2 regions of the Anaerocolumna sp. AGMB13020 genome follow, and region 1 is predicted to be linked to the other one. Evidence: a T-box and tRNA genes for the amino acid it is inferred to sense, from the RefSeq annotation. Region 1 holds a T-box; the other holds one or more tRNA genes.

Evidence for each region. The T-box of region 1 lies ahead of pheS (phenylalanine--tRNA ligase subunit alpha). A T-box ahead of a tRNA ligase gene usually reads a tRNA of that ligase, here a tRNA-Phe.
Region 2: it has a tRNA-Phe gene. The T-box ahead of pheS (phenylalanine--tRNA ligase subunit alpha) is inferred to sense a tRNA for this amino acid. The anticodon was not compared.

The regions. Positions count from the first base shown of each region.
Region 1 covers NZ_CP136910.1:2,102,641-2,110,826, forward strand. The annotation lists gene pheT (phenylalanine--tRNA ligase subunit beta) at 462-2,858, opposite strand; gene pheS (phenylalanine--tRNA ligase subunit alpha) at 2,871-3,914, opposite strand; T-box leader at 3,998-4,328, opposite strand; gene xylB (xylulokinase) at 4,389-5,873, opposite strand; gene xylA (xylose isomerase) at 6,144-7,463, opposite strand; gene R2R35_RS08340 (ROK family transcriptional regulator) at 7,842-8,186, shown strand, end outside.
Region 2 covers NZ_CP136910.1:2,988,775-2,996,960, forward strand. The annotation lists gene tkt (transketolase) at 408-2,393, opposite strand; gene fsa (fructose-6-phosphate aldolase) at 2,506-3,159, opposite strand; gene namA (NADPH dehydrogenase NamA) at 3,483-4,505, opposite strand; tRNA gene R2R35_RS12135 (tRNA-Lys) at 5,049-5,121, opposite strand; tRNA gene R2R35_RS12140 (tRNA-Phe) at 5,155-5,227, opposite strand; tRNA gene R2R35_RS12145 (tRNA-Met) at 5,278-5,351, opposite strand; tRNA gene R2R35_RS12150 (tRNA-Tyr) at 5,380-5,461, opposite strand; tRNA gene R2R35_RS12155 (tRNA-Thr) at 5,492-5,564, opposite strand; tRNA gene R2R35_RS12160 (tRNA-Val) at 5,578-5,650, opposite strand; tRNA gene R2R35_RS12165 (tRNA-Asp) at 5,665-5,738, opposite strand; rRNA gene R2R35_RS12170 (23S ribosomal RNA) at 5,788-8,186, opposite strand, start outside.

The DNA.
Region 1 (8,186 bases):
ATTATTCTATTATTAACTTTACAACGGATTTATAGTTAACTTCCGTTAATTATATTAACCTATGGTTAACCTTTAGCCTGACGATACAAGTGCGATAATTAAAAAAGCTGCAAAACATCCTGCACCCGCTGATCTCTCCAAAAATCCACTATCCTACTCATACTGTTTCAATAAATTAGTTCATACAGTGATAGATTAGACTCTGTGAAGGAACAACAAGTGCAGAATACTCTACAGCTTCTCTATATTATATTTCTACTTATATTTATCCTGTTATTTTATTACCTTTTATTTTACTACCTTTTATTTTACTACCTTTTATTTTACTACCTTTTATTTTACTCCCTCTTAATTTTATATTATTTTGCTCGTTACCCCATTAATTGAACAATAGAAATACATCTGGCGTCTCCTTATTAAATGTCGTACTTTATTTTAATTCTGGATACTCCAAAGGGTTCTCATCCCCTTAATTGAATCCCCTTTTCTCCTAATAGAACTAACAGTCTGTCGGTTATTTCGCTTATTTCTTTGCTTTCTAAAGTTCTTTCGTCAGAGCCGAATTCAAATCTGATTGTAACACTCTTTTTACCCATTAGAAGCGTATCATCTTCAAACATATCAATCAGGCTGTAAGACTTCAGATAATCACAATTAAATTCAGAAATGATAGTCTTTAGTTCTTCATACCGGATTCCTTTATCTGTAAGCAAGCTTAAGTCTATGGTAATACCCGGATATCTGGATATTTCTCTATATATAATCGTTTCTTTCTCTATTGCAGTAAGCTCCACCATATCCAGCTCTGCAATTGCAATGTTAAGTTTTTTATCCATTCTATCCTTTACCTTAGGATGAAGACAGGAAAAATATCCGATATTCTTTTCGTTCATCATAATGCTTGCAGCATTTACAGGATGTATATAATTGATTCCCTCTATTTCCTGATCTGTGTTATACGCAAGATAAACCGGTACACTATTTTTTATTGCATCCGTAAGGTTTTCGATTACTTCCTTTAGCTTAAGAAAGGTCTGCTTTTCTGTCATGCTTCTGCTTGCTATTGCGATTCCCAACTTCTTTTTTTCTCTGCATAAGCTGTTTTCATCAAAACCTTCTGCTACCCGGCCTATTTCAAATACCGCTATCTCAGGTATCTGATCCATGTTTTTATATATATTACCAAGGAGAGACGGAATCAAAGTGGCCTTTACCGTATCATTTTCAGCAGTGACAGAGTTGATAATCCTTACATTTGGTTTGGTCTGAATTCCCAGCTCCTTGTTCGCTTTGGTATCATACCAGATGTAGTTATGAACCTCGTTCATTCCGAATCTGTCTGCTAAAAGCAGTTTAATCCTGTATTCCTCTTCTCTCTCCACACTGTGACGTATAGGCGAAATCAATGACTTATTGGATTTCCCCTTGATATTGTCATAACCATAAATTCTTGTAATCTCTTCAATCAGATCAGCCTTTATGGTAACATCCTTCGTAGCACGATACGAGGGTACTGCTGCAGTAAAGCACTTATCCTTGTACTTAACGGCAAATCCGAGTGCTGAAAGCGTATCAATGATTTCTTCCACCGAAATATCAATACCGGTGTATTTATCCACATAAGCTTTATCGAAATTGATGGTTCTGTCCTGATATCGCTTTACATAGTGATCTGTTAAGGAAGAAGTCACCTTTATACCGGGATTAGCTTCCCTTAATAACATCAAGAACCTTTTTATCGATGTTACGGTCATCTCCGGATCCAGTGTTTTTTCGTATCTGGTACTGGCTTCTGTTCGCAGGCCAAGCCTTGCAGCAGCCTTCCTGATAAAAGTACCGTCAAAATTAGCGGCTTCCAATAACAGTTCTGTGGTATGGTCTCCTATTCCGGAGCTTTTTCCACCCATAATCCCTGCAATTGCAGCTGGTTCACCTTGAGCAGTACAGATCATCAGTGTATCTGTATCTACAGTTCTCCTGACACCATCTAAAGTCTCAAAATCTACAGGCACCGGGAAGGTTTTAACCTGTATTCCTTGTATAATGTGATTATCAAACCCATGCATCGGCTGCCCCATCTCAAGCATCAGATAATTCGTCAGATCCGTCAGCAGGTTAAGGGAGCGCACACCACAATAGGTAAGCCTGATTTTCATCTGGGGAGGCGTATGGTTCTTCGTGATATTCTCAATTCTAATAGCAGAATAACGAAAAGTCTGCTCTTTATCTTCAATGGTCACAGGTACCGGAGGCAGTTCTTTAAAGGCTTCTGTATCCATTACCTTGAGAGGTTTTAAAGGACGTTTTGTTAATACTGATATTTCTCTGGCAATACCGTAATGCCCCCATAAGTCCGGACGGTTGGTCAAGGACTTGTTATCCACTTCAAAAACAACATCTCGAAGAGGCAGGAATTCCAGAATATCTGTACCTGGTTCATGTGCCTTATCAAGTATCATAAGCCCCGAATTATCCTCACTGATACCAAGCTCTTTCTCTGAACAGCACATTCCATAGCTGCTTTCTCCCGCAATTACAGTCTCATTTATTACTCTGTCACCTACCCGGCCACCTTTCCTGGCAAATGGTACATAAATCCCAACCGCTGCATTAACCGCTCCGCAGACACAATCTATTATTTCAGTTCCTATATTCACCTTCAGTAACTGAAGTTTCTCTGCACCTGGATGTGCCTTTACTGACATAATTTCTCCAACTACCACTGATCTAATTTCTGTCCCCATTTCATAAACATGCTCCACCTCTGCTGTAGCAAGAGTGAATTTATTGATGAGTTCTTTTAGATTAATACCGGTTAAGTCTGTATAATCAGAAATCCAATTCATTGAAATCAACATATTCTCTGCCTCCTACCTGTCTTTGAACTGTCTTAATATTCTGAGATTTCCGCTGTTAAACACTCGGATATCTTTTATCTCATACTTCATCATTGCAAGTCTCGTCAGTCCAAGTCCGAAAGCAAATCCGGTGTAATGCTCTGCATCTATTCCTCCCATATTTAACACATTAGGGTGAATCATTCCGCAAGGCAGCAGTTCCAGCCAGCCTGCCTGTTTACAGGTTGGACAGCCTTCTCCGCCACATATCTGACAATTGATATCAAGTTCAAAACCCGGCTCCACAAAGGGGAAAAAGCCGGGTCTGAGCCTTACTTTTACCTCCCTTTTAAATACCTCCGATAACAGCACCTTCATAAAGTAGATAATATTCGCGATGGAAATATCCTCACCAATCATCATCCCCTCCATCTGGAAAAAGGTATTCTCATGGCATGCATCAATATTTTCATTGCGAAAACACCTCCCCGGGAATAATACCTTTAAGGTCTCATCCTTACCCGGAGCACCATATTTTCTCATAATATAATTCTGAGCGGCAGTAGTATGCGTCTTAAGCAGTTGCCCGTTCTCGAGATAGTAGGTATCCTGCATATCTCTGGCCGGATGATTCTTTGGGATATTAGCGGCTTCAAAGTTATTGAATTCCGTCTGTATTTCCAACCCATCTTCTATGATAAATCCCATGGTCTTAAAAATGTCTTCAATCTGTTTTTGGACAATCGTTATTGGATGAAGGGTTCCCTGCGTAAGCAATGACGGTATGGTAAAGTCATATTTTTCAGTTTTACTCAGTGTTTCTTCAAATTCCCTTTCCTCCAATATCTTACCGGTCTCGTCAATGATACGAGTAATTTCATTCTTAAGAAGATTTATCTCCTTTCCGGTTAAACGCCGTTCATCCGGGTTTAGCTCTTTCAGCTTATTCAGGATATCTGTTACCTTGCCTTTTTTGCCCAAATAAGATATCCTGATTCTTTCAAGCTCCTCTTTTTTCTCAACTGCTTTCATTTCTTCCTGAAATTGAATTTTCAACATTTGAATCTTCTCCTTCATAAGAGTACCTCCTTCTTATCGTTATACGATTCAGGGGCTGATTTAAAGGAAAAAAAACACAAAAAATCCGTCCCTGTAAAAATAACAGGGACGGATTATAATCCGCGGTACCACCCAGTTTCCCATTGTCTGAATCAATACCTTTCTGGATTACACAGTATACCCCAAAGTTGGGGCAGCAAGAGCATAATTGCTCTAAGCCATATAAACTGCTTCTTCCGGTATCAATGACATTATGGGCACTCATTCCAGCGTAACGTGCATCTACGTCATATCCTACTCTGCATTGCATTTAAGACATGAAGCTCCAGCGTGAAAATTCAATGCTTCCCTAAACTTAAGGAAGCTTTCAGCCGGTGACTCCCTCTCTCTGACAGTGTTTAAGCATCTACTATGCGCCTTCAAAGCCTTTTTTATGAATGAGTCTAAAATAACATATCTGTATATATATGTCAACAGCTAACTTTTTATATTTTATTCGCTCTGTTCTTTTGCCATTTGATCATACACCGGCTTAAGAGCAGGATATATATCCTTAAAGACAGAGTATTTCTTATCATAAAGAATTACAGTCTCAGCTTCGGGTTCCGTGGTTTCCGTTACCTGAATCAGCTTGCCGGAAGCTTCTACTACAGAGGGATACTCCCCACAGCCTACTGCTGCTAAGATAGCAGCACCAAAAGCAGGACCTTCCTCCGAATTGATCTTATCAACCTTGACATTCAGTACATTAGCAAGAATCTTACACCAGAGAGGGCTCTTGGCACCTCCTCCGTTAATGCGGATACGCTCTATGTTAAGACCGGTGTTCTTAATTATTTCAAAGGAATCCCTCAGAGCAAAAGCTACACCTTCCAGAACGGCCTGTGTCATATCAGCTCTTGTGGTATCCATGGTCATGCCGATAAAGGTACCTCTGGCATCCGGATTGTTATGAGGGGTTCTCTCACCCATTAGATAAGGCAGGAAATATACCGTATTCTTTCCAAGCTTATTTATTTCCTGTTGTTCCCTTGCATATTCCTTCGTCTTTAATATCTCATCCATCCACCACTTGTTAGAAGCCGCAGCAGAAAGCATAACTCCCATAAAATGATATCTGCCGTCTGCATGAGCAAAAACATGAAGGGCATTGTCTTCAATTTCTGAGTAATCCTTGCTGGCAACAAACACTACACCTGAGGTTCCAAGGGATACACTGCACATTCCGGAGCCTACGGTTCCGGTACCAACAGCTGCTACTGCCTGGTCACCGCCTCCGGCAATTATCCTGCAATCTACGGGAAGTCCCAATTCCCCAGCAATATCTGCTCTGATATTTCCTGTTACCTCATAACTTTCATATACCTTTGCCATCTGTTCTTCCTTCAGGCCGATAATATCAAGCATTTCCTTGGACCAGCACTTTTCCTTAACATCCAGAAGCAGCATTCCGGAAGCATCGGAAACATCGGTGGAATGCACACCGGATAAACGGTAAGCTATGTAATCCTTGGGCAGCATGACCTTTTTAATCTTCATGAAATTATCCGGTTCATGTTTCTTAACCCATAAGAGTTTGGGTGCGGTAAAACCTGTCAGTGCCATGTTGCCGGTATAGGCAGATATCTTCTCTCTTCCAATATCATAATTCAGATAATCACATTCCGCCTGGGTACGTCCGTCATTCCAAAGAATAGCCGGGCGTATTACCTTATCCTCTTCGTCAAGAATTACCATTCCATGCATCTGTCCGCTGAAGCTGATTCCTTTAACTGTACTCTTATCAGCACCTTCTGTTAATGCTTTCAAGCCTTCCATCAGCCCTTCAAACCAGTCCTCCGGATTCTGTTCCGACCAGCCGGGCTTTGGAAAGCTGATAGGGTATTCCCTGGTTACAATATTCTTGATATCGCCTTTTTCATCCATCAATAACAGCTTTACTGAGGATGTTCCTAAATCAACTCCGATATAGAGCATACCTACCTCTTTCCTGTACAAGTTCCCCTCACTACGCCAATAGGTAATGAGGGGAACTGATTACTGATATTTTAATTTTATCTTTTCGCTTTACTTCGTACCTTAGTTTTATTTATTTCTAATTATTCTATCTCTTATTTCATGTCTCTTTTTTTCATGTCTTATTTTATTTCAACCGATTCTATTCCTGTACGGCCGTGAAATCCGTATAAAATGCGGATACTGGCTATATATTAAGAACCTGCTTGCATCGTTGGTAGATAGGTTCAATTATTTGGTTTCTAATATATACTGATTTAATACAGACTCAAGCATTTCCTGTCTGCCGGATACATTAGGACGAATGCCATTGGCAAGCGCATACGCCTCCAGAGATTTAAAATCAGCTTTTCCATCAATGATGTCTTTACCAAGACCTTCTGAATAGCTGGCATAACGCTTATCCTTAAAGTCTTCGAATACCTTATCCTCCAATAACTTGGCTGCTACCTTAAGTCCTCTTGCAAATGCATCCATTCCCGCAATATAAGCTAAGAATAAATCCTCTTCTTCGAAAGAAGCTCTTCTTACCTTGGAATCGAAATTCAGTCCGCCTTTGGTAAGTCCGCCGGCTAACAGAATCTCATACATTGCAAGTGTTGTATCATAAAGATTGGTAGGGAACTGGTCTGTGTCCCAGCCAAGCATAGGATCACCCATATTGGCATCTACACTGCCTAAAACACCATTTATACGAGACATATTAAGCTCATGCTGGAAAGTGTGCATTGCAAGTGTTGCATGGTTTGCTTCAATGTTTAATTTAAATTTATCCAACAGGTCGTATTTTCTTAAGAAAGAGATAACCGTTGCAGCATCGGTATCATACTGATGTTTTGTAGGCTCCTTGGGTTTTGGCTCAATTAAGAACTGACCAGTAAAACCAATCTGCTCTGCATAATCGCAAGCAAGCTTCAGAAGTCTTGCCATATTATCAAGTTCCAGTTCTGTATTGGTATTAAGAAGTGTTTCATAACCTTCTCTGCCGCCCCAGAATACATAATTCTCTCCGCCTAATTCCTTGGTTATCTCAATGGCTTTCTTTATCTGTGCTGCTGCATAGGCAAATACAGTAGCATTACAGGAAGTTCCGGCACCATGTACGAATCTTGGATTACTGAAAGCATTGGTGGTACCCCAAAGGCATTTGATACCGGTACGTTTCATCTCTTCTTTGATTACTTCTACAATTTCATCCAGTCTTGCATTGGTTTCTGCCAGATCTTTTCCTTCTGGTGCAATATCTCTGTCATGAAAACAGAAGAAAGGAATCTGTGCTTTCTCCATAAATTCAAACGCTGCATGTACTCTTTCTTTTGCAACTTCCATGGAGCACTCATGATTATCCCAAGGTCTGAACATGGTTCCGGAACCGAAGGGATCGCTACCCATATAAGTAAAAGTATGCCAGTATGACATGGCAAAACGCAGCTGCTCCTTCATGGTTTTTCCCATAACAACTTCTTCGGGATTATAATATTTGAAGGCCAGTGGGTTCTTACTCTCCGGTCCTTCATATGTAATTTTCTGTACCTTTTCAAAATAAGCCATACGTAATCCTCCTAGTTTGTTTGTTTAATCAATAAACTAATCTTGCTATATCTAGCATATCAATTATTATTCTGCTTGTCAACAAAATTATGTCATATCTTCTGCCAAAAAAATGAGTATATTTTACGGCATAATTACCATTGCTTGGGCATTCAATACTCTTTTCAAGCTTGACAAAGTGTGATACTATAATAGCCATAGAAATATTTGAAGAAGGAAAGCTTAAGATTTGACTTAACTGCAATCTTTGCTGAATTTTAACTTAAACAGTGAGAAATAAGAGGATAAAGGTTGAAAAATACGTTTTCAGCTTTACGTATTTGGGTCTGGTTCCGCTATTTGTAACCCCAAAAACGAGAAAGGCATTGGTATTAAAACATGATTACAGGAAGTAAAGAACTTATACGAGATATTAACAGCACACTGGTCCTTGAGACTGTCATCAATCAGGGTCCAATTTCAAGAGCCAACATATCAAAGCTCCTTGGCTTAACAAAAGCTACTATTTCTGCTATTGTTGCAGATCTGATCAATCGCAATCTGGTGGAAGAGATTGGCTGTGATAATACAGATTTCGGCAGGAAGCCCATATTATTAAGTTTCCAGAAAAAAGCCGGGCATGTGGTAAGCGTTGATGTAGGTGTAGACACAATATCCGTTATGATGACTGACTTACAGGGTGAAAACTGCCGTTTAAAGCAGATAAGAACCCCAAAACTGAAA
Region 2 (8,186 bases), 890 kb from region 1:
CCCTCCTGTATATTATTCCATCTAAACTCATTCTATCTGCAAAAATAGCTATTTGCAATAACTTAATATTAAAATTCTATTAGAATTGAATACTTACAAGTATTAATATACAACAGAAGAAATAGGAATATAACTACTTATAAGGAACTAATGATTAGACTTTCCAGACATAAAGAAGGACATCCATAATTTATACATTATCATGGATGCCCTGCTATTGATACTAAACTATTATTTCAAATATACAATCTCTCACTCACATACTATTCTAATAATTGGCAGCAACTGAATATGCTTGCTTGAAACCAAAGAACATTTTCTTTCCAGACAATGGCCCAGTAGATCGACCTATTTCCACTTCAGTATTACTTAATTATTATCTGTATATTCATGCTTTCTTTCTATCATTACAAGACTGATTTAACAGCTGCAACTACATTTTCGGTTGTAAAACCAAACTTCTTAAATAACAAGCCTGCTGGTGCAGAAGCACCAAAGCCTTTCATTGTAACAGTAGTACCGTCAAGACCTACATATTTACCCCAGCCAAAATCAATTGCTGCTTCAACGGCAACTCTTGCTCTGACATTCTTAGGCAGTATACTATCCTTATATTCCTTGCTCTGCTCTTCAAAAAGGTCAATTGAAGGAACACTTACAACTCTTACGTCAATTCCTTCTTTTTTCAGCTCTTCCTTCGCATTGATACTGATCTCAACTTCGGAACCACTTGCCATAATAATAGCATCCGGTACTTCCTTCTCAGAAGGAGCAATGATATAAGCACCCTTTAAGGCATCTTTACTGGAACCTTTATACTGCGGCAGGTTCTGACGTGTCAGCACAAGGGCAGTAGGGGTTTTCTTTGAGGTAACTGCATAATACCATCCAGCTATTGTCTCTGTAGCATCTGCCGGTCTGAAAACAGTAAAGTTAGGCATAGCACGAAGCATTGCAAGCTGTTCGATAGGTTCATGTGTAGGTCCGTCTTCTCCAACACCAATACTGTCATGTGTAAGTACGAAAGTTAATGGAAGTCCCATTAAAGAAGAAAGCCTAGCCATAGGTTTTACATAATCGCTGAATACAAAGAATGTTGATACATAAGCCTTTAAACCGCCATGAAGTGCAAGACCGTTACCGATAGCTGCCATTGCAAGCTCTCTAACTCCAAAATGCAGGTTCCGTCCGGAATAATCCTCACTGGAGAAATCTCCTGCATCCTTCATATATGTCTTAGTAGAAGGAGCTAAATCTGCAGAACCTCCAATAAAACCAGGTATAATATCTTTCAAGCGGTTAATAACCATACCAGATAAGTTTCTGGTAGCATCCGGCTTATCAGGATATGACCAGAACTCCTCATTCTCTAAAAGCTCCTCAGCAATAGCCTCATTGTGGTACTTATCCCAGAGTTCTTTTAATTCAGGGTAAGCTTTCGCATAACTGCTAAAAAGTTCGTTCCAGTCAGCCTCTGCTTTTTCACTCTTTTTATTAACTTCCTCTATGTGCTTATATACTTCTGCAGGAACGTGGAAATCCTTATCTGCAGGGAATCCTAATTTTTCTTTTAATGCCTTGACATTATCTGCTCCAAGAGGTTCACCATGAGCACTAGCCATTCCTTCTCTGGGAGAACCATAACCAATCTTGGTCTTAACTGTGATTAAGGTGGGTCTGGTAGTATCCGCCTTAGCTGCTGTAATAGCCGCACCTATCTCTTCAAGATTATTACCATCTTCTACAACCAGTGTCTGGAAACCAAATGCTTCAAATCTCTTAGACACATCTTCTCTAAATGCTATATCCGTGTCACCCTCTATCGATATCTTATTAGAATCATAAAGAACAATTAACTTGCTCAGACCTAATGTTCCTGCTAAGGACATGGACTCATAGGAGATACCTTCCATCATACAGCCGTCGCCGCCTAAAACATAAGTATAGTGGTCAACTATCGGATAGTTTTCTTTATTAAATTTAGCTGACAGATGAGCTTCAGCCATTGCCATACCAACTGCCATTGCCATACCAGCGCCAAGAGGTCCTGTAGTAGCCTCTATACCAACAGTATGACCATATTCAGGATGGCCCGGTGTAAGGGAATCCAACTGTCTGAAGGATGCCAGATCTTCAACAGATAAACCGCCATATCCGAATAAATGGAGCAGAGAGTAAAGAAGTGCAGAACCATGTCCACCTGACAGGACAAAACGGTCCCTGTTTGTCCACTTAGGGTTCTTGGGATTGTGATTCATGTGATTCGCCCATACCTCATATGCCATAGCTGCTGCGCCAAGTGGCAGACCAGGATGTCCTGAATTTGCTTTCTGTACTGCATCCGCTGCTAATACGCGCAGTGAATTAACTGACAATGTATCAATATTACTCATTTTTGTCCTCCTAAATCCTTGTTAATCTCCAAAACCTATTTATCTTTTTGGAAATTTTATTATATTCAAAAGACTATTATTTAGTCCCTATTGAATTACCTCTTGATCTTTTTTATTCACCAAAAACTGCTCTATAATCCTTCTGAAACTTTTCAATTCCCTGATCTGTTAAGGGATGCTTTGTACACTGCTCAATAACACTGTAAGGTACTGTAGCTATGTGTGCACCAGCCAGTGCGCAATCAGTAACATGAATAGGGTTTCTGACGCTGGCAGCAATAATTTCTGACTGAAGATTATAGATTTCAAATATATCTGCGATAATTCTTATCAAATCAATACCAGGTGATGAAATATCATCCAAACGTCCCAGAAAAGGTGATACATATGTTGCACCCGCTCTGGCTGCCAGTAATGCCTGGTTTGCAGTAAAAATAAGAGTTACGTTTGTTTTGATTCCTTCGGAAGAAAGAACCTTTGTAGCTTTAAGACCTTCCACAGTCATTGGTATCTTAACAACCATGTTAGGATGAATCTTTGCAATCTCTCTGCCTTCTGCTATCATTCCTTCTGCATCTACAGTAGTAGCCTTTACTTCTCCGCTAATTGGTCCGTCTACGATTGCAGTAATTTCTTTAATAACCTCTACGAAATCTCTTCCTTCTTTTGCAATGAGTGATGGATTGGTAGTTACTCCACAAATTACACCCATTTCATTTGCTTTCTTAATGTCCTCAACATTCGCTGTGTCAATAAAAAATTTCATAAGACAATCCTCCGTTCAGTTTACCATTATAGGTATGTACTGATTTACTAAATTATTTTAGATACTTGTAAACAAATTAACTTAAACCGTTCTAAATCCAATCACATAGATAAATATACTATAATATAAGCAGTAATGCAATAGTTTAATGACAAAACTTTATCTGGATTTAAAAAACACAAATTTTCTTTGAGAAATATCTAAATTATTTTATATTTTATTGTCTTTTTCATATAAATATTTCATTGAGCTTCATAAAGCGATGTATATCTATTAAATAATTTATAAATAGAATTCTATATTACTATATAAAATAAAGGAATTTAGAATATGTTAAAACTCCTTAAATACTGTTTGGGATATTCATAAGGTATTCTCTTTTCTCTTGCAGTATTTAAAACCCAATAAGGATTTCTTAACAACTCTCTTCCAATAGCGATCAAATCTGCTCTTTTATTTGCTATAATCTCTTCTGCAATATCTGGAGTATTAATTAACCCGACAGCAATTACAGGAACCATACAACTTTCCCTTAGATATCTGGCGGCCTCTACCTGATAACCTGGATAGGAGTCTATCTCAGCATGTGCAACACCACCTGAACTAACATGTAAGATATCAAACAATGATTTAAAATCTTTCAGGATATCACTCATAAATTCTGGTGTCATTCCTCCTTGAAGGTAATCATCAGCTGAAACTCTTACGATAATGGGTTTTTCTTTAGGCCAGACCTCTTTTACTGCTTCCAGTATTTCCTTAAGAAAACGTCCATTATTAGCAGCATTACCGTTATATTCGTCCTTACGCTTATTCGATATAGGGGATAAAAACTCACTTATGAGATAACCATGTGCTCCATGTATTTCTATAGCATCGAATCCTGCTTTATCAGCTCTTATAGCAGCCATTCTGAAGTCTCTGACAACCGCTTTGATTTCAGATAATGTTAATTCATGAGGAATCTGGCTCTTATCATCAAAAGCTATGGCACTAGGAGCTACGATTCTTTCATTAGGGGCTGTACACTTACGTCCGGCATGTCCTAACTGAATTGCCATTTTACTCCCCTGCTCATGGCATACCTTAACAATCTGCTTTAGACCAGCGATTTGTCCATCTTCCCATAAACCAAGATCTTTCTCTGTAATCCGTCCATTAGGTGAAACTGCAGTAGCCTCCATTATTATTAAACCTACACCTCCTACTGCTCTGGTGACATAGTGAGTAAAATGAAATTCATTGGCATATCCTGTTTCATCGGATGAATACATACACATAGGCGGCATAACTACTTTATTCTTTAACAACAGGTCTTTTATTTTGAATTCTTCGAAGATCTTCATTCTATACCTCCTGCTAGATATTTAAATCACTAAGTACTTTTCGTTTGCATGAATTACACAAATTAAATCCCATCTATTTGAGTGTACTTCAAATTAAAAACTTCTACTCTTTAAAATACCACACTATAATAATTATACACTAAATAAATATAAATTAACATTACTATTTGGCTTATAAGCTATTTTCTCTATACTGTTGCATTATAAGTATCTGAACAGGTCATCAAAAGTAAAATTCAATAAAACGCTATACTTACTTGATTATTAGTTATCATCACGATATAAGGAGTAGATTGTACAGAGCCAAATTTTAAAAATGTTAAAGATGATGAAAACAATCAAACACAAGTATCTGATTGAAACAATAGTTTAGTAAATACAATCATTACTTTAATTATTCATTACAAAAAAAACTTCGATATAACAAAAAATCCACTGTAACATAAATTACAGTGGATTTTATCAACTATTCGTTTATAATTTGTGGATAAGCTTATTATTTATTTAACAAATAACGTTCTTAACTTGTATATAAACCGATTATGAGACATCCGGGATTCGAACCCGGGACACCTTGATTAAAAGTCAAGTGCTCTACCAACTGAGCTAATATCCCAAATTTACTGAATCTAAAAAATCCAATAAAAAATGCCCAGAGCCGGAATCGAACCAGCGACACGAGGATTTTCAGTCCTCTGCTCTACCGACTGAGCTATCTGGGCAAGGCCAACATCATTGACTCAATTTCTTTCGAAAACTGCATGTTTTCGGATTGCGGGGACAGGATTTGAACCTATGACCTTCGGGTTATGAGCCCGACGAGCTTCCAGACTGCTCCACCCCGCGATATTATTTTTTATTATTTTAAAACAAATGGATGGAGAAGGATTCGAACCTTCGAAAGCGTCGCTAACAGATTTACAGTCTGCCCCCTTTGGCCACTCGGGAATCCATCCATATTTTTTTTATAAGTGTTTTCACACTCAAGCCGACGATCGGACTCGAACCGATAACCTGCTGATTACAAGTCAGCTGCTCTGCCAATTGAGCCACGTCGGCATTTTTAGGTAAATGGGACCTATAGGGCTCGAACCTATGACCCTCTGCTTGTAAGGCAGATGCTCTCCCAGCTGAGCTAAGATCCCATATTTATTACCAACGACCCGGAAGGGACTCGAACCCTCGACCTCCGCCGTGACAGGGCGGCGCTCTAACCAACTGAGCCACCGGGCCAATACTTGACATTCACTTACACATTAATTCATCCGATAAAAACCATTTTTAGGTCAAGCCCTCGACCTATTAGTATTAGTCAGCTGCATGTGTTACCACACTTCCACCTCTAACCTATCCACCTGATCGTCTTTCAGGGGTCTTACTGCATTCGCATGGGATATCTTATCTTAAGGGGGGCTTCACGCTTAGATGCCTTCAGCGTTTATCCCGTCCCGACTTGGCTACTCGGCCATGCACTTGGCAGTGCAACCGATACACCAGAGGTCAGTCCAACCCGGTCCTCTCGTACTAAGGTCAGCTCCTTTCAAATATCCTACGCCCGCGCCGGATAGGGACCGAACTGTCTCACGACGTTCTGAACCCAGCTCGCGTACCGCTTTAATGGGCGAACAGCCCAACCCTTGGGACCTAATACAGCCCCAGGATGCGATGAGCCGACATCGAGGTGCCAAACCACTCCGTCGATGTGAACTCTTGGGAGTGATAAGCCTGTTATCCCCAGGGTAGCTTTTATCCGTTGAGCGATGGCAATCCCACTTTATACCACCGGATCACTAAGTCCTACTTTCGTACCTGCTCCACCCGTCGGTGTCGCAGTCAAGCCCTCTTATGCCTTTGCACTCTGCGGATGGTTTCCGTCCATCCTGAGAGGACCTTTGAGCGCCTCCGATACCCTTTCGGAGGCGACCGCCCCAGTCAAACTCCCCACCTGACATTGTCCACTGCCCGGATCACGGGCACATGTTAGAAACCCAGTACTGCAAGGGTGGTATCCCAACAACGGCTCTGCGGCAACCGGAGTCACCGCTTCATAGCCTCCCACCTATCCTGTGCATGCAATACCGAATCCCAGTATCAAGCTAGAGTAAAGCTCCATGGGGTCTTTCCGTCCTGGCGCAGGTAACCAGCATCTTCACTGGTATTTCAATTTCACCGGGTGCATTGTCGAGACAGTGCCCAAATCATTACGCCTTTCGTGCGGGTCGGAACTTACCCGACAAGGAATTTCGCTACCTTAGGACCGTTATAGTTACGGCCGCCGTTTACTGGGGCTTAAGTTCAACGCTTCGGGTTACCCCTAACATCTCCCCTTAACCTTCCAGCACCGGGCAGGCGTCAGCCCATATACTTCACCTTACGGTTTTGCATAGACCTGTGTTTTTGCTAAACAGTTGCTTGGGCCAATTCTCTGCGGCCTGTATTTCTACAGGCACCCCTTCTCCCGAAGTTACGGGGTCATTTTGCCGAGTTCCTTAACAATGCTTCTCCCGTCGGCCTTAGGATTCTCTCCTCATCCACCTGTGTCGGTTTACGGTACGGGCTTATAAAAAACAATAGCGGCTTTTCTTGGCAGTGCCTCCATCAGCTTCCCTACTTATATTTCGGTCCACATCACGTCTTCCCATTATGGAACGGATTTTCCTGCTCCACTGGTACCTCGCTTGTACCGGGTATTCCTCACCCGGCTCTGACTTTGTCTCTGCGTCCCCACAGTTCTGTTTTTATAAGGTACAGGAATTTCAACCTGTTGTCCATCGACTACGTCTTTCGACCTCGCCTTAGGTCCCGACTTACCCAGAGCAGATCAGCTTTACTCTGGAAACCTTAGATATTCGGCCTGAAAGATTCTCACTTTCATCTCGCTACTCATTCCGGCATTCTCTCTTCTTATCCCTCCACGACTCCTTACGGTATCGCTTCGTCGGTATTAAGAATGCTCCTCTACCACAGTAGTATTCACTACTATCCACAGCTTCGGTGTCGTGTTTTAGCCCCGGACATTTTCGGCGCAGGACCTCTCGACTAGTGAGCTATTACGCACTCTTTTAATGTGTGGCTGCTTCTAAGCCAACATCCTAGTTGTTTTCGAAATCCCACATCCTTTTCCACTTAACACGCACTTTGGGACCTTAGCTGGTGGTCTGGGCTTTTTCCCTTTTGACTACCCAACTTATCTCGTGTAGTCTGACTCCTGGTCATCATCTATATGGCATTCGGAGTTTGATAATCTTCGGTAAGCTTTGACGCCCCCTAGGATATTCAGTGCTCTACCTCCATTAGACTAAACCAAGGCTAGCCCTAAAGCTATTTCGAGGAGAACCAGCTATCTCCGGGTTCGATTGGAATTTCTCCCCTACCCACACCTCATCACCACCCTTTTCAACGGATGTGTGTTCGGTCCTCCACCGCCTTTTACGGCAGCTTCAACCTGGACATGGGTAGATCACCCGGTTTCGGGTCTACTTTTACTGACTTATTCGCCCTATTCAGACTTGGTTTCCCTTCGGCTCCGAGTCTTAAACTCTTAACCTTGCCAGTAAACGTAACTCGCCGGACCGTTCTACAAAAAGTACGCGGTTCACCTGTAAATAGGTGTTCCACAGCTTGTAAACACAGGGTTTCAGGTTCTCTTTCACTCCCCTCCCGGGGTTCTTTTCACCTTTC